2 regions of the Solibacillus sp. FSL W7-1464 genome follow, and region 2 is predicted to be linked to the other one. Evidence: a T-box and tRNA genes for the amino acid it is inferred to sense, from the RefSeq annotation. Region 2 holds a T-box; the other holds one or more tRNA genes.
What was found. The T-box of region 2 lies ahead of tyrS (tyrosine--tRNA ligase). A T-box ahead of a tRNA ligase gene usually reads a tRNA of that ligase, here a tRNA-Tyr.
Positions count from the first base shown of each region.

Region 1: it has a tRNA-Tyr gene. The T-box ahead of tyrS (tyrosine--tRNA ligase) is inferred to sense a tRNA for this amino acid. The anticodon was not compared.

Region 1 is NZ_JBBORC010000001.1:3,303,630-3,311,649, reverse strand. Features, by position in the region: rRNA gene MKZ25_RS16590 (23S ribosomal RNA) at 1-1,850, shown strand, start outside; rRNA gene rrf (5S ribosomal RNA) at 1,970-2,085, shown strand; tRNA gene MKZ25_RS16580 (tRNA-Asn) at 2,100-2,175, shown strand; tRNA gene MKZ25_RS16575 (tRNA-Ser) at 2,185-2,276, shown strand; tRNA gene MKZ25_RS16570 (tRNA-Glu) at 2,289-2,363, shown strand; tRNA gene MKZ25_RS16565 (tRNA-Val) at 2,393-2,468, shown strand; tRNA gene MKZ25_RS16560 (tRNA-Met) at 2,487-2,561, shown strand; tRNA gene MKZ25_RS16555 (tRNA-Asp) at 2,565-2,640, shown strand; tRNA gene MKZ25_RS16550 (tRNA-Phe) at 2,661-2,736, shown strand; tRNA gene MKZ25_RS16545 (tRNA-Thr) at 2,746-2,821, shown strand; tRNA gene MKZ25_RS16540 (tRNA-Tyr) at 2,828-2,911, shown strand; tRNA gene MKZ25_RS16535 (tRNA-Trp) at 2,922-2,995, shown strand; tRNA gene MKZ25_RS16530 (tRNA-His) at 3,028-3,103, shown strand; tRNA gene MKZ25_RS16525 (tRNA-His) at 3,143-3,218, shown strand; tRNA gene MKZ25_RS16520 (tRNA-Gln) at 3,246-3,320, shown strand; tRNA gene MKZ25_RS16515 (tRNA-Gly) at 3,332-3,406, shown strand; tRNA gene MKZ25_RS16510 (tRNA-Cys) at 3,412-3,485, shown strand; tRNA gene MKZ25_RS16505 (tRNA-Leu) at 3,530-3,610, shown strand; gene nagB (glucosamine-6-phosphate deaminase) at 4,071-4,802, shown strand; gene MKZ25_RS16495 (DMT family transporter) at 4,847-5,725, opposite strand; gene MKZ25_RS16490 (S66 peptidase family protein) at 5,854-6,765, shown strand; gene MKZ25_RS16485 (methyl-accepting chemotaxis protein) at 7,004-8,020, shown strand, end outside.
Region 2 is NZ_JBBORC010000001.1:2,804,615-2,817,317, forward strand. Features, by position in the region: gene MKZ25_RS13830 (GAF domain-containing protein) at 1-17, shown strand, start outside; gene MKZ25_RS13835 (sensor domain-containing diguanylate cyclase) at 62-1,924, opposite strand; gene rpsD (30S ribosomal protein S4) at 2,408-3,010, shown strand; gene MKZ25_RS13845 (YjcZ family sporulation protein) at 3,182-3,337, shown strand; gene MKZ25_RS13850 (Yip1 family protein) at 3,570-4,187, opposite strand; gene MKZ25_RS13855 (PstS family phosphate ABC transporter substrate-binding protein) at 4,285-5,457, opposite strand; gene tyrS (tyrosine--tRNA ligase) at 5,551-6,822, opposite strand; T-box leader at 6,896-7,101, opposite strand; gene MKZ25_RS13865 (transglycosylase domain-containing protein) at 7,203-10,073, shown strand; gene MKZ25_RS13870 (acetylornithine transaminase) at 10,126-11,277, opposite strand; gene argB (acetylglutamate kinase) at 11,274-12,050, opposite strand; gene argJ (bifunctional ornithine acetyltransferase/N-acetylglutamate synthase) at 12,013-12,703, opposite strand, start outside.

The sequences.
Region 1 (8,020 bases), 500 kb from region 2:
GTGGCGTTGCTTAGACAACCAGGATGTTGGCTTAGAAGCAGCCATCATTTAAAGAGTGCGTAATAGCTCACTGGTCGAGTGACGCTGCGCCGAAAATGTATCGGGGCTAAACGATTCACCGAAGCTGTGGATGCATACTTTGAGTATGCGTGGTAGGAGAGCGTTCTAACAGCGTTGAAGTCAGACCGGAAGGACTGGTGGAGCGGTTAGAAGTGAGAATGCCGGTATGAGTAGCGAAACATGGGTGAGAATCCCATGCACCGTATGACTAAGGTTTCCTGAGGAAGGCTCGTCCGCTCAGGGTTAGTCGGGACCTAAGCCGAGGCCGATAGGCGTAGGCGATGGACAACAGGTTGATATTCCTGTACCACCTCCTCACCGTTTGAGAAATGGGGGGACGCAGTAGGATAGGGTAAGCACGCCGTTGGTTGCGCGTGTTCAAGCAGTAAGGCGTGTATGTAGGCAAATCCGCATACTATAACGTTGAGCTGTGATGACGAGCTCGTATGAGCGAAGTTCCTGATTTCACACTGCCAAGAAAAGCCTCTATCGAGGTGAGAGGTGCCCGTACCGCAAACCGACACAGGTAGTCGAGGAGAGAATCCTAAGGTGTGCGAGAGAACTCTCGTTAAGGAACTCGGCAAAATGACCCCGTAACTTCGGGAGAAGGGGTGCTTCTTTGGGTGCATAGCCTAGAGAAGCCGCAGTGAATAGGCCCAGGCGACTGTTTAGCAAAAACACAGGTCTCTGCAAAACCGTAAGGTGACGTATAGGGGCTGACGCCTGCCCGGTGCTGGAAGGTTAAGAGGAGCGGTTAGCGCAAGCGAAGCTGTGAATTGAAGCCCCAGTAAACGGCGGCCGTAACTATAACGGTCCTAAGGTAGCGAAATTCCTTGTCGGGTAAGTTCCGACCCGCACGAAAGGCGTAACGATCTGGGCACTGTCTCAACGAGAGACTCGGTGAAATTATAGTACCTGTGAAGATGCAGGTTACCCGCGACAGGACGGAAAGACCCCGTGGAGCTTTACTGTAGCCTGATATTGAATTTTGGTACAACTTGTACAGGATAGGTAGGAGCCAGAGATCTCGGAGCGCCAGCTTCGAAGGAGGCGTCGGTGGGATACTACCCTGGTTGTATTGAACTTCTAACCCATGCCCCTTAGCGGGGTAGGAGACAGTGTCAGGCGGACAGTTTGACTGGGGCGGTCGCCTCCTAAAGAGTAACGGAGGCGCCCAAAGGTTCCCTCAGAATGGTTGGAAATCATTCGTAGAGTGTAAAGGCATAAGGGAGCTTGACTGCGAGACCTACAAGTCGAGCAGGGTCGAAAGACGGGCTTAGTGATCCGGTGGTTCCGCATGGAAGGGCCATCGCTCAACGGATAAAAGCTACCCCGGGGATAACAGGCTTATCTCCCCCAAGAGTCCACATCGACGGGGAGGTTTGGCACCTCGATGTCGGCTCATCGCATCCTGGGGCTGTAGTCGGTCCCAAGGGTTGGGCTGTTCGCCCATTAAAGCGGTACGCGAGCTGGGTTCAGAACGTCGTGAGACAGTTCGGTCCCTATCCGTCGTGGGCGTAGGAAATTTGAGAGGAGCTGTCCTTAGTACGAGAGGACCGGGATGGACATACCGCTGGTGTACCAGTTGTCTTGCCAAAGGCATCGCTGGGTAGCTATGTATGGACGGGATAAGTGCTGAAAGCATCTAAGCATGAAGCCCCCCTCAAGATGAGATTTCCCATTACGCAAGTAAGTAAGACCCCTGAAAGACGATCAGGTAGATAGGTTCGAGGTGGAAGTGCGGTGACGTATGCAGCTGACGAATACTAATCGGTCGAGGACTTAACCACATTTTATTGCTCAATTCAATGAAACGTTTATCCAGTTTTGAAAGAATGAAAATTTATTAAAAAATACTTGACAAATATGAAAAGTATGATATAATAAGTAATGTCTTTCGAATAAATAGTCTAGTGATGATGGCAAAGAGGTCACACCCGTTCCCATACCGAACACGGAAGTTAAGCTCTTTAGCGCCGATGGTAGTTGGGGGCTTCCCCCTGTGAGAGTAGGACGTCGCTAGGCTGTTATAAAATTATTCCGAAGTAGCTCAGTTGGTAGAGCATCCGGCTGTTAACCGGCAGGTCGCAGGTTCGAGTCCTGCCTTCGGAGCCATTAAATCTTGGAGAGTTGTCCGAGTGGCCGAAGGAGCACGATTGGAAATCGTGTATGCGGGTAACCCTGCATCAAGGGTTCAAATCCCTTACTCTCCGCCAGGCAAATTTAGAGGCCCGTTGGTCAAGTGGTTAAGACACCGCCCTTTCACGGCGGTAACACGGGTTCGAATCCCGTACGGGTCACCAAAAAGATACATAAGTAAGTATCCAGCGTTGGAGGATTAGCTCAGCTGGGAGAGCACCTGCCTTACAAGCAGGGGGTCGGCGGTTCGAGCCCGTCATCCTCCACCATTAAACAAATAGTATTATCGCGGGGTGGAGCAGTGGTAGCTCGTCGGGCTCATAACCCGAAGGTCGCAGGTTCAAGTCCTGCCCCCGCAACCAAATGGTCCCGTGGTGTAGCGGTTAACATGCCTGCCTGTCACGCAGGAGATCGCCGGTTCGATCCCGGTCGGGACCGCCATTTTTAAAACATTAAATTGTGGGTTTGTAGCTCAGTTGGTAGAGCATTAGATTGAAGCTCTAAGTGTCGGCGGTTCGATTCCGTCCAAACCCACCATATTTTTTTGCCGGTGTAGCTCAGTTGGTAGAGCAACTGACTTGTAATCAGTAGGTCGAGGGTTCGACTCCTTTCGCCGGCACCATTACCTGGAGGGGTAGCGAAGTGGCTAAACGCGGCGGACTGTAAATCCGCTCCTTAGGGTTCGGCGGTTCGAATCCGTCCCCCTCCACCATCCTTTTGATAGGGGCATAGTTTAAAGGTAGAACTACGGTCTCCAAAACCGTCAGTGTGGGTTCGATTCCTACTGCCCCTGCCAAATAACTTTAAAATACTTAAAATAATATAGTGGCGGTTGTGGCGAAGTGGTTAACGCACCTGATTGTGGTTCAGGCATTCGTGGGTTCGATTCCCATCAGTCGCCCCATTTTTATTTAGGTTTAAGTATTAAAATTATAATATAGTGGCGGTTGTGGCGAAGTGGTTAACGCACCTGATTGTGGTTCAGGCATTCGTGGGTTCGATTCCCATCAGTCGCCCCATTCTATTCTATATAAAAATTTAAATATTGGGGTATAGCCAAGCGGTAAGGCAACGGATTTTGATTCCGTCATGCCCTGGTTCGAATCCAGGTACCCCAGCCATTTTTTTATTTGCGGAAGTAGTTCAGTGGTAGAACACCACCTTGCCAAGGTGGGGGTCGCGAGTTCGAACCTCGTCTTCCGCTCCAAACATGGCGGCATAGCCAAGTGGTAAGGCACAGGTCTGCAACACCTTTACCACCGGTTCAAATCCGGTTGCCGCCTCCATATTTTATTGAATCGGAAAACCCGATTTTTTTTTACCTTATTTTGCCGAGTTGGTGGAATGGCAGACACGACGGACTCAAAATCCGTTGCCGCGAGGCGTGTGGGTTCAAGTCCCACACTCGGTATCAGTTCAATACAACAGATCAAAAACCCTTAAAACCTTTAAATTAGGCTTTAAGGGTTTTTTGCTTATGCTTTCAGTAATTGAATTGTAGTATAATATCTACTCCTGCATTACCGCTCTTATAATAACGCTGCAACCGCAGTAACAATGCTTATGGATTTCCTAGAATGCATGCAATCATTAATCCATTGAAAGTGTTTAAAAGTATAATAATATTATTCAGGAATTAAAATGGTTTCTCTGTTTTTCATATTTAAAATTGCGAAAGATATGCTAAGTACATATGTTTAAGCCTCGCTTCAGTACAAGCTTTTTTTATAGGAAATAATACGTTTTTTTCTAGCTTCTTAAAAATATTTACTATAGAATGAACATTATAATGTAAGGAAGATAAAACACAGCAAATATTATTTAAATAATAACAAATGTGTATTTTAGTAAGGAAGTAGGGAATTAAATAAATGAATGTAGCAACAAACTTTAAATGGATTGAAGCGACGAATTATGATGAGATGAGTAAAATTGCCGCAACAATTTTTATAGATCAATTAAAAAAGAATGGTGCAACGGTATTTGGAATGGCTACAGGTGGTACTCCGGAAGGCTTTTATAAAGAGCTGGTAGCAGCATACAAAGCTGGTGAGGTATCCTTTGCACAGGCCAAGTCTTTTAACCTGGATGAGTATATCGGCATTAATCCGGCAAATGAATCGAGCTACCATTTTTATATGGATCATCATCTGTTTAATCATATTGATATAAAACAGGAAAATATTTATTTACCCGCAGGTAATAAATCAAATTTAGAAAAGGCAGCAGCTGAATATGATGCGATGATAAAGGATGCAGGAAATATTGATGTACAGCTTTTAGGAATCGGTGTGAATGGACATATCGGTTTTAATGAGCCGGGTACTCCTTTTGATTTAGGTACAAATATTGTAGAGCTCACACAGTCTACACGTGAAGCGAATCAAGTTTATTTTGACTCAATTGACGATGTTCCGACACATGCTATTACAATGGGTATCAAGACAATCTTGAGTTCTAAAAAGATTGTATTATTAATTTCGGGTGCATCAAAACAAGAGGCCTTTGATCGTTTGCGCAGTGGGATAGTAACAGAAGACTTTCCTGCAAGCGCTCTGCACAACCATCCGGATGTGACTGTAATTTATACAGATGTTAAATAAGATGTTAAATAAAATAAAGGAGTGCATACAATGTGCACTCCTTTTTATTTTATAGTCGAAATAAATACCCCGGCAATAACAGCGACCCCACCAATTATTTGGGCAAGCAGGAGTTGCTCATTTAAAAACAGCACGGCAAAGATTGCAGCGAATAGTGGAATGAAGTTCAGGTAGATTCCCGCTTTGTTCGCACCTAATGAGACCACACCATTGTTCCAGCTTAAAAAGGCAACAATTGAAGCAATGAGCCCCACATAAATAATCGCCCCAATTGTCGAAGCGTTCCATACGATTGCTTGTGACGATGTAAGTTGTTCAAATACTGCAAACGGGAGTAACATAATGGCACCGATTGCGATCGTCACTAAAAATGTAGAGTATCCTGGCAATTTCCCAGCATACTTTTTAATGAGTAATGAATAGACACTCCAACATACTACCGCAACTACTACGATTAAGTCCCCTTTGTTGAAAGAAAATGTAAGCAGGCTTTGCAATGAACCTCCAGATATAATAAAGAGCACTCCGGCTAAAGAGAGAAGCGTGCCGAGCAGTTGAAATTTTGTTAAGCGTTCTTTTAAAAAGATGAAGCTCAGTATGTATATAATAATCGGTGTCGATGAATTCATTAATGATGCATTGATGGACGTTGTATAATGCAGGCCGATATATACGAGTGTATTGAATGCGGCAACTCCTGTTAGTGCTAAAATAATGACAGCACCCCAATACTGTCTCAGCGCAGGCCATTCTTTTTTTGTTCGTTGGTAGGCGATAGGGAAAAATACGAGAAAGGCGACAATCCAACGTAAAAAAGCTAGAGTAATCGGAGGAATATCCCCGGAAACAGCCCGGCCAATTACAAAGTTACCGCCCCATAATAAAGTAGCTAAAATGAGCAATAGCTGTGGTGGAAATTTCATACTTGTACATCTCCTTATATTGGAAAAATGATTTTATCTATTATAGGGACAACCACATGGAATTTGCAATGCGCTTTACATAAAACGCTATGATACAATAGCGACAGAAGTAAAAGGAGGTCATTAAAATGAAAATACGACCAGCAAGATTACAGCAAGGCGATACTGTAGGATTAGTAAATTTAAGCAGTCCGCTTAAGACAGAATCATTAGGTGATAAATTAGCGTTCTTAGATGAGCTAGGTTTAAAATATAAGCTTGGTAATACAGTGCAAGATTATGAAGGCTATTTGGCAGGTTCCGACGAGGAGCGTATTAAAGACTTCCATCAAATGATTGTCGATCCGGAAGTGAAGGCAGTCTTTTTAGTGACAGGCGGCTATGGAGTCTCAAGAATTATCGATAAAATAAGTTACCCATTAATCGAGGACAATCCGAAAATTATTTGGGGCTTTTCCGATGTGACGGCTCTACACACTCAAGTAAACGAGTTTGCAAATTTAGTGACATTCCATGGCCCGATGATGTCCAGTCCAAAAGGGGAGCTGGATACTCTTTCTAAAAAAATGTTCCAGCAGCTGTTCCAACCGATTGAAATTCAGTATACAGATAGCATTTCACCACTTACGGCAATTGTACCGGGAGTTGTACGCGGCGAATTGACAGGCGGAAATTTAAACCGTATTGTCAGTACGCTTGGAACGAAATTTGAAATTGATGTGCGCAATAAAATATTACTACTTGAAGATATAGGGGAAACAATTGAGCAAATTGATTTAATGCTGAACCAGCTGCGTCTTTCAAGAAAGCTGGAGCTTGCAGCAGGCTTTGCTATAGCGGACTTTAATATGCCGGATGATACATACAGCTATGCAGATGTACTGAAGGTAATAGAAGGGTATTTGAAGCCATTTAACAAACCTGTGTTAGCAGGATTTAAAATTGGCCACTGCAAACCTAATATTGCGATTCCATTAGGTGTGGATGTAATTTTGGACGCAGATGAAAAGGCATTAAGAATTTTACCTGGGGTAGAGTAAATATTTATAAAGAGCAGACAGATAATTACCGTTATCTGTCTTTTTTCTATATTTATAGGTAAAAAATACTTCTATTTAAGTTTTTATGTAAGACTTTAATCTGAATTTTCTAAACGAAATATAGGAATAAAAATGGGTATTGTGTTAAATTATAGTAAGGCAGTAGATTAAGGAGGCTTTTTCAAGAATATACATAAATTTTATATCATGAGATAAAGAGAGGAATGGTGTCTGTATTATGTATAAAAATAAAAATATAGTAATGATTTTATTTTCAGTTGTTATGAGCGGCATTACGGTAGCCGTATTTCTTTTACATCGGGTTTTTGGATGGATCGAACCGTATACTTTGCTGGAACAATCACGTGGAGCATCTTTAACACCAATGAATGCATCAATCATCTTTTCTTTAATTTCAATATCCATTGGTCTGATTATTGCATCCTATATATTATTTAGAAAAAACAGTTCACATACATATATCCCTATGTTCACAGCTATTTCAGCAACTATCGGAAGTATAGCTCTCATCGCAAGCGGACACGGATTGGTAGAATATCATTTTTCTGTATTTCTGGTGGTGGCCGCATTAGGCTATTATGAAAGTGTTAAAATTGTTGTCGTATCAACAATGATTTTCGTAGCTCAGCATCTACTAGGCTATTTCTTTGTACCGGAATTATTGTGCGGTTTGACTGAGTATCCATTTAAATTACTGCTGATCCATGCCTTCTTCCTATTGTTGACTAGTGGGGTTGTCATCACGCAAATTCTTGTGCGTAAACATACAATTCAGCAATACAAAAAAGAAAAGAATCATGCTGACATTATTAAAAATATGATGAAAAATGTTAATGGCATGTCTCAACAAGTACTGGAAAATATTAATACTTTGGAGTCGAGTGCCACAACCAGTAAAGAATCAGCGCAACACACTCAATTGGCAATCCAGCATTTAGTAACAGCAGCAGATGAACAGATGGACTATACAGAGAAAAGTCGTGCAATGCTTGAAAAAGTAAACGAAAGTACCCATACGGTCATCAATCACCTGACCATCTCAAAAGAAGCTTCACAGGAAACATCGGAAGAGGCATTACACGGGATGGCCGTTATGTCAGATACGGTTCAACAGATGAACAGTGTCGTGAAAAGTGCAGATCAGATGCAATTCGTTGTGAAGCAGTTGGAGAACCGTTCAATTGAAATTGAAAATACATTACAGTTAATTACGGAAATTGCCGCTCAAACGAAT
Region 2 (12,703 bases):
TGTTAAAACATATTTGATCGCTAAAAAGGGAGTGCCCGAAAAATGATTCCGGGTACTCCCTTTAATATTGCAGTTCCATTGGTTTTTCATATACACACAGACGGTTTTTTCCATTTCGTTTAGCATGATATAGTGCAATATCCGCTTGAACAAACATATTTTTAAAATCCGGACGGCTGCTTTTATGCCACGTAATCATGCCCGCAGAAACCGTAACCGAAGGATTAGTTACATTTGGCACCATTTGTACAATCGAATCCGCAATTTCAATTGCTTCTCTGTCTGAAATATTCGGAATATAGACGGCGAGCTCTTCACCGCCCCACCGCGAGCAGATGCCCCTTTTCCCTATTTCATTTTGCAGTCGTCTAGCAATTTGTACGATTACTTCATCTCCGACTTGATGCCCATATGTGTCATTAACCTTTTTAAAGTTATCAATATCAATTAACAGGAACATTCCTGAATCGTCCGTTTGAATGGACTTTTCCACGTATGAATCGGAATAACTTCTTGCGTATAGCTTTGTTAAATGGTCCCGATCCACCATCTCCTGAAGTTTTTCACGTAAAACAGAATTAGAAATAGCTAATGAAGAATGATGAATAAGCGATTGCATTAATTTAAAGCTATCAAAGGAGAAGAAATACGGCTCTTTATGCAATACGATACTAAACCCGATAATATCTTCTTCAACAATCATCGGAATAGCCATTATCGACTTATACACAATGTCTCCTGGAATAAGACGGCTGAAATCCGCAATAAACACTGGCTCTTGGGTCGTCTGGAAATGTTTTTCCACATGTTGGATATATACATTGCACGCTGCTTGATTGAAGAGCTCTGTACACGCTTCGGTCATGACATACTTTTCACCTTCTTTAAACAGGAAGCCAATTTCCATAGGCTGAAAAGATTTCAACATTTGCTTTTGTAAAAATAAAAGCATTTCACTGATCGGCAATTTCATATTTAAACGGTGGGAAGTTTCATTGATTAACTGTAAGTCCGTGATGAGACGATGTGATTGATGATAGAGTTTTGCGTTTTCCAATGCATTTCCTGAAGCTTGGGCGAGCATCCGGATAAATTCAATTTCTGAACTTGTGTATGAGTAATTGATGGGTGCATTTACTTGTAAAATCCCATATATTGCTTGTCTTCCTTTTATAGGTACATTTAATAATCGACGGTTTTGTTCAACGGCTATATCTTCTTTCACTTCACCCGACACGAAAGACTCGATTGTCGCAGGCCGCTCTGACAAATAATCGAAAGGCTTTATTTTCACTCTCGTTTGACGGTCTTGGTCATTTGACAAAATCAGCTCTACCTCAAGACCCGGGAAATTTTCTTCGATTGTAATAAGCACATTTTCCAAAATTACATCAATATCCATCGTCGAATGGAAAAGGTCCGTCATCCAATATAATTTACGGTACTTTTGCTCATTCGAATAAACTTCGTACTTTTTTGTTAGAAATTTATAGGAAGCGGATATCTCCCCTACTATATCTTCTGTCAGCACTGTTTGTAGAGGTGCGTTGACAGGGTTATATTTAAATATAATAATAGCTTCTATTTTATCATTTATTATAAGTGGCATAACATCTGTATGATTTTCAAAATACGGATGTTCTCTTAAAAACCCAGGTAACTTCACAACTTTATTACCATTAAAATAGGGCTGAATAAAATCTAATGTTACATCAACATTCAGTATTTCTAAGTTGTCGATCGGTTTCAATTTATTTTCGCTTACATGAAATAAAAAACAATGCTCCATATTAAAGTGTTTAGTTAGACTTTCTTCTAATAGGAAAAAGTATTCATAAAATTTACTTCGTCGTAGTTTCGAATTTATACAAAGGCTTAATATATCCGATTTAAATTGATCAATCTTGTGTTGATTTTCCACCATTAAATCACCTTTTCTTTACTATTGCGATGTCGGTTCATTCACTTAACCTCAAGTATACACGCTTTATGTCTTATTGACTATTCAAATTTGTTATATTTTTCTAATAATCACCTCAATTTGATTTGTTTTTTATGTATTCAAGAATTTTACCGTCCTTATCTACTACCCACTTTTATGCTTAAATACCCACAAAATTAATAATTTTTTTTCATTTTATTTTACTTCATATTATATTTAAAAAATAATACTCCTTTGTTGACGGATGAATAAAAAAAAGATACAATAGCCTTTGTGTAAAATGAATGCAGTAGTTGTATAACTTAAATGTAGTATTTTATTCCTTCTGTCTAGACAGAATGGTGTATTGCGTAACCCTTTCGGCTGCATGGGCGAAGATACATGAAAATAGAATACCGTTTAATGTCGGGTACAACTGGTTTTTTCTTTTACAACAAAAACCAATTTTAAGGAGGAGACACAATTATGTCTCGTTATACAGGTCCATCTTGGAAACTATCTCGTCGTCTTGGTATTTCATTAAGCGGCACAGGTAAAGAAATCGCAAAACGCCCTTACGCACCAGGTCAACACGGCCCGAACTCTCGTGGTAAAAAATCAGAGTACGGTCTACAATTAACTGAAAAACAAAAATTACGTCATATGTACGGTATGACTGAACGTCAATTCAAAAACACTTACCTACGTGCTGGTAAATTACAAGGTGTACACGGTGAAAACTTCATGATTTTACTTGAAACTCGCCTTGACAACCTAGTTTACCGTTTAGGTTTAGCTCGCACTCGTCGTGCAGCTCGTCAATTAGTTAACCACGGTCACATCTTAGTTGATGGTAACCGCGTTGACATCCCATCTTACTCAGTAAAACCAGGTCAAACGATCTCTTTACGTGAGAAATCAGCTAACCTTTCAGTTGTTGCTGAATCAATCGAAGTAAACAGCTTCGTACCAGAATATTTATCATTCGATGCAGACTCTAAAGTAGGTACTTTCGTACGTTTACCAGAGCGCTCTGAATTATCTGCTGAAATCAACGAACAATTCATCGTAGAGTTCTACTCTCGTTAATCTTTCGAGTTTCAGATATATTCGAATCAAACCATCAAGCCCTGTTCATCAGGTGCTTGGTGGTTTTTTTATTCCTTAAATAAATTTCAGCAAAACTTTTAAAAATTTGTTCAATCGCCCCGATCAACCTTTCTTCGTTGAATAGGATAACGAGGAAAGGGGGTGAATTTAATGGGTTACGGATATGAAGGGTATCAACAACAAGCAAACTACGGTGGTTACGGCTGTGGTGGCGGTGGTAACAGCGGCGGTAATAGCTCAACTTTCGTTCTGATCGTTGTTCTATTCATTCTTTTAATTATTGTCGGCGCTACTTTTGCTTACTAATAGCATCGATTCACAAAATCTTTAGCTAGCCAGTAATAATTCCAACTACTTATTACTGCTTTTCACGCCATTAGGGTCACTTCCCCCAGTGACCCTTTTAATTTTTAGTTTTTAATTTCTGCACAATAGACAACATACAAGCCCGCCAACAATAAAAAAGATGCTGTACGCTCATATAGCGGCAGCATCTTTAAATTATATTTTGAATACATAGTAATTTTATAAATGTATTTTAAAACACAAAGCCAAAGTACATTGCTCCTAGTACAGCAATTACTATAAATGAAGCAAAAAATGCTTTCCACTTAGAAATACGGTGGACTTCCGATATTCCAATCACTGTAATGACATATGTCCATATACTGCTAATAATAATCAGAGTTCCACAAACAAATTGCAGAATCAAATCACCTAGTGACGTCTCCATATACGAAATCGAGAAAAAAGATTGTGGTGCGAATTGCATCCAGAAAAGCAGAACCGGCAATATCCAAATATAAGGAATCATTGTCACACTGATCATGCGGAACATTTCTTTAAACTTCCCTGTACCACCGAAAGCTTTTGCTGAAAGTGTCAATACGCCTGCCGATAAAAATGTAGAAATAAAATACAGTAGTAGACTAAATAGAAATGTTGAATAAACGATATCCCCCAATGTAAATTGTCCTGTAAATTCTTTGCCGATAAAGCTGATTAGATTGCTAGCAAACACACCGATAATACCAACGAAAATGAAATAAGATAACTTTTTAGTTGTTAACACATAACGAATAGTATCTCGGGGTTTAACAGCAATGCTTAATATGGCATGTCGATCATCGACTGTACCTGTTAATTGCTCGCTCAAAATAACATCCCCCTAAAAATATGTATATATTCTATTATACTGATACTTTTAAGGTGATACAAAGTTATTGCTCCTTTAGTAGCATACCAACCTTTTACTAATCGGCAATTTTAAGAGAGACATAGCCGGCCTTTTCCACTAATGCCTGTCCTTCTTCCGAAAGCACCCAATCCACCAGTTTCTTAACATTTCCTGTTGGCTCTCCTGCTGTCACAATATAAAATTCGGAAGCGATCGGATACGAATTATTCCGAATCGTTTCTCTTGTCGGGGCAACTCCGCCAATTTCCAAAAGTTTGATCTCTTTATTTTTAACCATCTCATTTGAATAGTAGCGGAAAGTATAACCTATTGCATTTTTATAATTTTTATACTGGGAAACTTCATTGATAATTCCGCCCATTCCTGTCGCTATATCTTCAGTTGGCGCTTCCATCAATGGGGTATCCCCCATTAGCCGTTGCAGTGCTGTTTGCGATCCGCTGTCCTGAGGTCTTTGGAACGCCCGGATTGCATCATCTTTTCCGCCCACTTCTGACCAGTTTGTAATTTCTCCGGCATAGATTGCTTTAATTTGATCGAGTGATAAACGATTGACATTATTTTTACTGTTGACGAAAAAGACAAATGCTTCTTTTCCGATTGGCGTCATATGAAGTGTAATCCCCCGTTGTTTCGCCTGGTTAATTTGTGCATCGGAAGGGCCCGCTGCAAAAATCATATCCGTATTTCCGAAAATCAGATTTGTATAGGCTTCATGCGTCTGGTTGACCACAACTTCACTCTCGTAAGGATTGTATTCTTTTTCCGGATATACATGCTCTGTAATGGCGGCATACAATGGATACAATGCCGTTGCGCCATCGATTTTCGGTAAAGGTTCCTCCAGCTTTAAAGTCGGCTTTTTCTCCAATTGAACTAGTTTATTTTTGTCAGTAAATGGCTCATACTGATAAATATCCACTTCCGCGTCAACAGTCGGCACTCTATTATCGAACCACTTATAAACAGGTTGGACCGAACTGGCGACTAAGACGATTCCGGCGACTGCCCAATAGATTTTTACACGTTTACTGTTATTATAAAATACATTAAAAGTCACAAGCACATAACCAATATATATTATGAATGCAGCGGAAATTACTAACGGGATATAATGAAACTTGCCGCTAAACGCAACAAAAAATAGCACTATGAAAGTAAAAAAACAAACAGTCAGCAAGACAAATATTGAAATGACAATTTTCCCTAAATACGATTTATTTTCCATTACTATCCCCCCTAACCTATACGTTCTTTATGAAACAAGAAATTCCTTTAAAAAAACGTCTTGGAATACTGCATTCCAAGACGTTTTAATTAATTAAGCAAATTTAACCATATGGTATTTCTTCTTACCCCGACGGATAATAGCAAATGCATCTTCCAAACGGTCTTTCGCATCCATTACATATTCCAGATCGGTAATTTTTTCACCGTTCACACTAATCGCTCCATTAGTAACATCTTCACGTGCTTGACGTTTCGATGAGGAAATCCCTGCTTCTACGATTAATTCCACGATATTTTTATCCTCTTTTGCCACTTCTACAGAAGGTACACCAGAGAAGGCTACTTTCATTTCTTCTACTGATAATGCTTTTAAATCACCAGAGAATAATGCTTTTGTAATACGCTCTGCTGCTTCCAAACCTTCTTCACCGTGAATCAGACGTGTCATTTCTTCAGCCAACGCTTTTTGAGCTTTACGTAAATGCGGCTCTTCTTCGACACTTACTGCCAGCCCTTCAATCTCTTCACGTGTCAGGAATGTGAAGATTTTCAGGTATTTCACAACATCTGCATCCGCTGTGTTGATCCAGAACTGGTAGAACTCGTATGGTGATGTTTTGGCAGCATCCAGCCATACAGCACCACCCGCTGTTTTCCCGAATTTTGTACCGTCCGCTTTTGTTACAAGCGGAATTGTAATGCCGAATGCCTTCGCATTATCATCATGAGTTTTACGAATCATTTCCAAGCCCGTTGTAATATTGCCCCATTGATCCGAACCACCTACTTGAATACGAACGTTGTGGTGATCGTATAAGTGATTGAAGTCAATACCTTGGATTAATGTGTATGCAAATTCAGTGAATGAAATACCCGAATCCAGGCGTGATGCAACCGTATCTTTATTTAAGATGTAGTTAACATTGATCAGTTTCCCGTAGTCACGAAGGAAGTCGATTAATGTCATTGGACCGACCCAGTCATGATTGTTTACAAGAACAGCGCTGTTTGCCGCATCCGATGAAAAGTCGAATAAGCGCTCCATTTGCTTTTTAAGGCCTTGTACATTTTTTTCGATTTGGTCCATCGTCTGTAATTGACGCTCTTCAGAACGGCCAGATGGATCCCCTACTGTGCCTGTCGCTCCACCAACTAATAAAATCGGTGTATGACCTGCTTTTTGGAAACGACGTAATGTGAGCAATGGCACGATATGCCCGATATGCATCGAATCCGCTGTCGGGTCAACACCTACGTATAGGGAAACCTTTTCCTCGTTTAACAGCTTTTCCATACCTTCCGCGTCTGTTTGCTGGTATAACAGTCCGCGCCATTCCAAATCTTGCAGTAATTCGTTTTTCATTTGTTTTCTCTCCTTTTACATGATGCGTCATTTACTTGTAAGGAAACGAAAAACGTCCCTACACGCAAATGCATGCAGGGACGTCAAATTATTATTTAACGCGGTACCACCCGGCTTGAAGAAATTTCAGTCTTTCTTCCACTTTAAGCGTCTATAACGTGACGACCCGTTCAGGCTCCAAGTACGTAATTCATAAATGCGCTATGTCTAGCTTTCACCAACCGCTAGCTCTCTATGCAGGGAACACATTTACTACTGCAAACTCTTCGTTGCCGGAAATTTATATTTCTATTCTACCTAGAATATAGTTGATGTCAATATTTATATTCGCTTATATCTCAAATATGCTATAATAAACAAGATTTTAGGAGGTCGATGATGTGAGAGAATGGCTCGAAAAATTAAATAAAAAAATCGAAATCCTTGCTTCTTCAGAACGAATGCGCTACATCCGAATTGGAGGCGGTGTATTCTGGAATTTAACATTGCTGGCGATTATTTTTACAGCTGCGACACTGTTGTTTGTCGGAGGTGTCGGCGCAGGTTACTTCGCATCATTAACAAAGGATGAACCTTTGCGATCGAAAGAAGAAATGCGCGAACAAATTTTCAGCTATGAAGAAACAAGTGAACTTTATTTTGCGAACGATATTTACATAGGAAAAATCCGAACTGATTTAGACCGACGTGAAACATCGCTTGCCAATATATCCCCATCCTTAATTAATGCTGTACTTGCTACAGAGGATGAATATTTCCGGGAACATACCGGGATTGTACCAAAAGCAGTATTACGTGGATTACTGCAGGACGTATCCAACTCGTCAACACAGACAGGTGGCTCTACCCTTACACAACAATTAATAAAAAACCAAATATTAACGAATGAAGTTTCATACGAACGTAAAGCAAAGGAAATTTTACTTGCGTATCGTTTGGAACATTTTATGACAAAAGAAGAAATACTTGAAGCATATTTAAATATTATTCCGTACGGCCGAAACTCTTCAGGTCGTAATATTGCCGGCATCGAAACGGCTGCACAAGGTATTTTTGGTGTGTCCGCATCTAAACTAAACTTACCGCAGGCAGCTTATATTGCCGGCATCCCACAGGCACCTTTCACATACACACCTTTTACAAATAAAGGCGAGCAAAAAAGTGCGGAAGGGATACAGCCGGGCATTGACCGTATGAAAACGGTCCTTTATCGCATGCAGGAAGCAGGCTATATTACTGAAAAAGAGTATAACGAAGCAATTGCCTATGATATTACACAAGACTTCAAAGGTTATGAAATCCGTCCCGAAGAAAAATATCCTTGGTTGACTGCTGAGCTTGAGCTGCGTTCGAAAGAAATTTTCGCGGAAATACTCGCTGAAAAAGACGGTATTGACCCGGACCGTTTAAAAGAAGAAGAAAATTTAAAAGAAAAGTATACAATACTGGCTGACCGTACAATACGTTCCGGCGGTTATCGTATTTACTCAACGATCAATAAAGAAATGTATGATGCGATGAGAAAAGTGACGGAAGAATTCACTTTATATGGACAAACATATAAGAAAAAAGAAAAAGATCCGGAAACAGGCGAAGAAATCGAAGTGGATGTTCCCGTACAAACCGGAAGTATTGTTATTGATAATAAAACCGGCCGCATACTAAGTTTCGTCGGGGGACGCGACCATACTATCACACAAGTAAATCATGCAACGAATGCCTTCCGTTCAAACGGATCGACAATGAAGCCGTTACTTGCCTATGCACCGGCACTCGATTATGGTTTCATCGGTGCAGGAAGTCCAGTTGTCGATGTAAAATTTGTACGTCCAACTGACGGCTATGACCCTATAAACTATAACCCGAATCAGGAATTGGGAATTATACCAGCAAGACAGGCCGTTGCATCATCTCAAAACTTGGCCGTCCTTCGTTTATATGATTCCATTTTAGATCGTCGACCGGCAACCTATCTGGAAAAAATGGGCTTCTCTAAATTACAGCCGCAAGATTATGAAAACCTCTCTACCGTTCTTGGCGGTTTGAATATCGGGGCTTCAGTTGAAGAAAATACAAATGCTTATGCAACATTTGCCAATAACGGACAATTTATCGATGCATATATGATTGAACGCATTGAAGATCTGGACGGCAATATTGTTTATGAACATGAAGTTGCTCCGGTTGATGTATTTGCACCGGAAACAGCATATATAATGACCGATATGCTGCGCGATGTTATGAAGCCGGGTGGTACAGCTACATTGGCGAAAAGTCAGCTGAAATTCTCGTCTGACTTCGCTGCAAAATCGGGTACAACGCAGGACCATAACGATGTCTGGCTAGTCGGTTACAACCCGAATATTTCGGTAGGAGTCTGGATGGGTTATGAAAAGCAGCGTACCCTAAATGTATTCAATAACCGTTACCAGCATCCAAGTAACCGGGTGAACCGTTTATGGGCAAATTATCTGAATACACTTTATGACATCAACCCGGAACTCGTAGGTACGAAAGAAACATTCAAAAAACCTGAAGGCGTTGTGACAAGATCATTTTGTGGCATTTCTGGCCTGGCACCTTCTACTTCTTGTGCCAATGCCGGTTTAGTCACTTCCGATTTATTTAATAAAAATGTATTTTTACCGACACAGCCTGATGATAGCTTTGTATCTTCCACATCAGTTGTTATTAACGGCAACACATATGCTGCATTACCGAATACACCTACTGAATTTGTCCAAATGAGCGGTTTCGGATTAAATCAGGCCTTCGTTGACCGTATGTTAGGTTGGCTTGGTGGAGATGCATCAAAATTATTGTCATTCAGTTCAGGCAAGGGCGTTGTAACCGGTGCTCCATTCTCGGCAGACAGTGCACCGCCGCAATCTGTATTTGCGACATTGGCAAACGGTTCACTTTCATGGTCAGCTTCACCATCAAATGATGTTGTTGGCTATCGCGTGTACAGTGTGTCCGGCCAGGGAAGGTCACTTGTACGTTCATTAAAGTCTTATGAAGGTTACCGGGTTCCTGTTTCCCCAGGCGTTCGCTATATCGTTGTAGCGGTCGATATTACAGGATTGGAATCAGGCGCTTCGAACGAAGTCGGAGAAATTGTGGAAACTGCTCCACCTGCTCCACCGGAAACAGAAGAAGAAAATGTTGAACCTGAAGAAATAATCGAAGAACCTGAAGAACTCGATGAAATTGAGGTTGACGTTGATCCTGCTGAACCATCAGGAGAATAATATCAAAAAATCTCACCAACTAGAAAAAAGTTGGTGAGATTTTTTATTGCAATTAAATTGATACATGTTCCTCTTTTAATACATCTTTTAATAAATTAACCGCTTCATCGATTTCTTGTTCGCTAACCGTTAAAGGTGGTAATAGACGAATCACTTTCGGGCCGGCTGCAACCGTTAATAGACCCGCTTTATCCAATGCGGCAACATATGGTGCGACATCTTCGCCACCAAGGCTCAGACCAAGCATTAGGCCTTTACCCTGAACCGAATATTTATCTTCCGGAAAAGCTTCTTCCAGTTTTTTAATTAAATATGCCGATTTTTGTTCAACATTATCCAAAAAGGCATCATCGAATATTTGATCGATAACTGTTTGTGCAACGGCCACACCCAATGGATTCCCGCCGAATGTTGTACCGTGTGTCCCGGCACTAAACGTGTTAAACAGCTTTTCTGTCCCGAGAATCCCCCCAATCGGGAAACCGCCACCGAGACCTTTTGCCATTGAAACAATATCCGGTTTGATGGCTGTCTGCTCAAATGCAAAACGTGTCCCTGTACGTCCGATGCCTGTTTGTACTTCATCAACAATGACTAAAATATCCGATGATTGCTGAATTTCATGAATAGCTTTCGCGAACTCATCCGTTGCAGGATTTACTCCGCCTTCACCTTGAATCATTTCAAGCATAATTGCAGCAGTATCTGCATCAACTGCAGCTTTTAATGCTTCGACATCATTAAACGGCAATGTAATAAACTCGCTTACTAAAGGGCCGAAGCCGTTACGTACTTTATCTTGTCCGGTTGCACTCATCGCACCAAATGTACGTCCGTGAAAGCTCTGTTCAAACACAATAATCTTATGTTTTCCTGTATGTTTACGTGCTAATTTAATAGCTGCTTCATTCGCCTCTGCACCACTATTACAGAAAAATGCATACGATAAATGCAAATCTTTCACTAATGATGCAGCAAGTTTTTCCTGTCCCGGACTTTCAAATAAGTTACTAATATGCCACAGTTTCTGACTTTGTTTTTGAATCGCTTCAACGATTGATGGATGTGCATGCCCTAAACTACAAACAGCAATGCCGCTCGTGAAATCTAAATATCTTTTCCCTGTCGTATCGAATACTTCTGTTCCTTTTCCTTCGACAATAGCAAAAGGTCTTCTCGCGTAATTTTGGAATAATGCACTCATTTCACTAGCTCCTCACTTAAAATAGTCGTCCCGGTTAAAGTCTCATTGACAATTTGTACAGAAGGTATACCCGCCTTCAAACAATTAAGAGCGCCTTGCACTTTCGGAATCATTCCGCCGTAAATATGCCCTTCGTCAATCCATTGTTCGATTAAGCCTGGTGTCACTTCTTTCTGGTATTCATCCTGTATGCGAATACCGGCGACATCCGTCACAAGCAGGAGACAATCCGCCTCAACGGCCAATGCAATTTCACTTGCCACTGTATCGCCGTTAATGTTCAGCGCCTGCCCATCCTTTGTTGCACCGATACATGCAATGACAGGTACAATTCCAGCATCTATCAAAGAGTTTAACATATTAATATTAACATGCTTCACTTCGCCTACATATGCGTAAGTTTCATAATCTAAATATTCACTTTCCAGCAGCCCGCCATCAAAACCATTGAGTCCGATAGCAGAAATATTCGCTGAATGGAGCTCATGGACGAGCAAAGGATTTACTTTCCCAATTAAAGTTGACTGCACAATACCGATCATTTCTTCACTCGTTACACGCAGTCCGTTTACTGTATGGGACTGAATTCCGGCAGCGGCTAATTCGCGGTTAATTGCAGGACCTCCGCCATGTGTAATAATGAGTTGGATTCCTTGTTCCTGCAATGCTTTGAAATTGCGAAAGAAGGCCTCGTTAAGACCTTCTAATGTGCTGCCACCAAGCTTGATGACCATTTTACGAGCGGTATGATGCGTTGATTTGAACGTAGTCATAAGTCAAGTCACACCCCCATGCAAACCCGTGCCCTTTACCGACTTCCAGTGACACATATATTTTTACTTCATGCTGTTTTAAAATTTCGATGAGCTCTTCTTCCGAAAATTTGATTGGTTCGCCGTTTTCCACCATTGTTGCTCCACCGATTTTAATTGTAATTTTATCGGGATCGATTACAGCGCCAGAATAGCCAACTGCTGCAATAATACGCCCCCAGTTTGCATCACAGCCAAACACTGCTGTTTTTACAAGTGGTGAACCTACTACTGTTTTTGCGATTTTACGAGCTTCTTCATCTGAAACCGCTCCATCCACTTCTACTTCAATCAGCTTTGTCGCGCCTTCCCCATCACGTGCAATTGACTTTGCTAAATCTTCTGCTACAAGACGCAGTGCTGTGTAAAAGTTTTCCCAGTCAGGATGTGCAGGAGATAGCGGTTCATTTCCTGCTAAACCGTTTGCCATTACAATAACCGTATCGTTCGTTGATGTATCACCATCAACTGTAATCGAGTTGAATGTGCAATCCGTTACACTCGATAATGCTTTTTGCAGCTCTTCTGATTCAATATTGGCATCTGTTGTAATAAACCCGAGCATTGTCGCCATATTCGGTTCAATCATGCCTGAGCCTTTAGCCGTTCCTGAA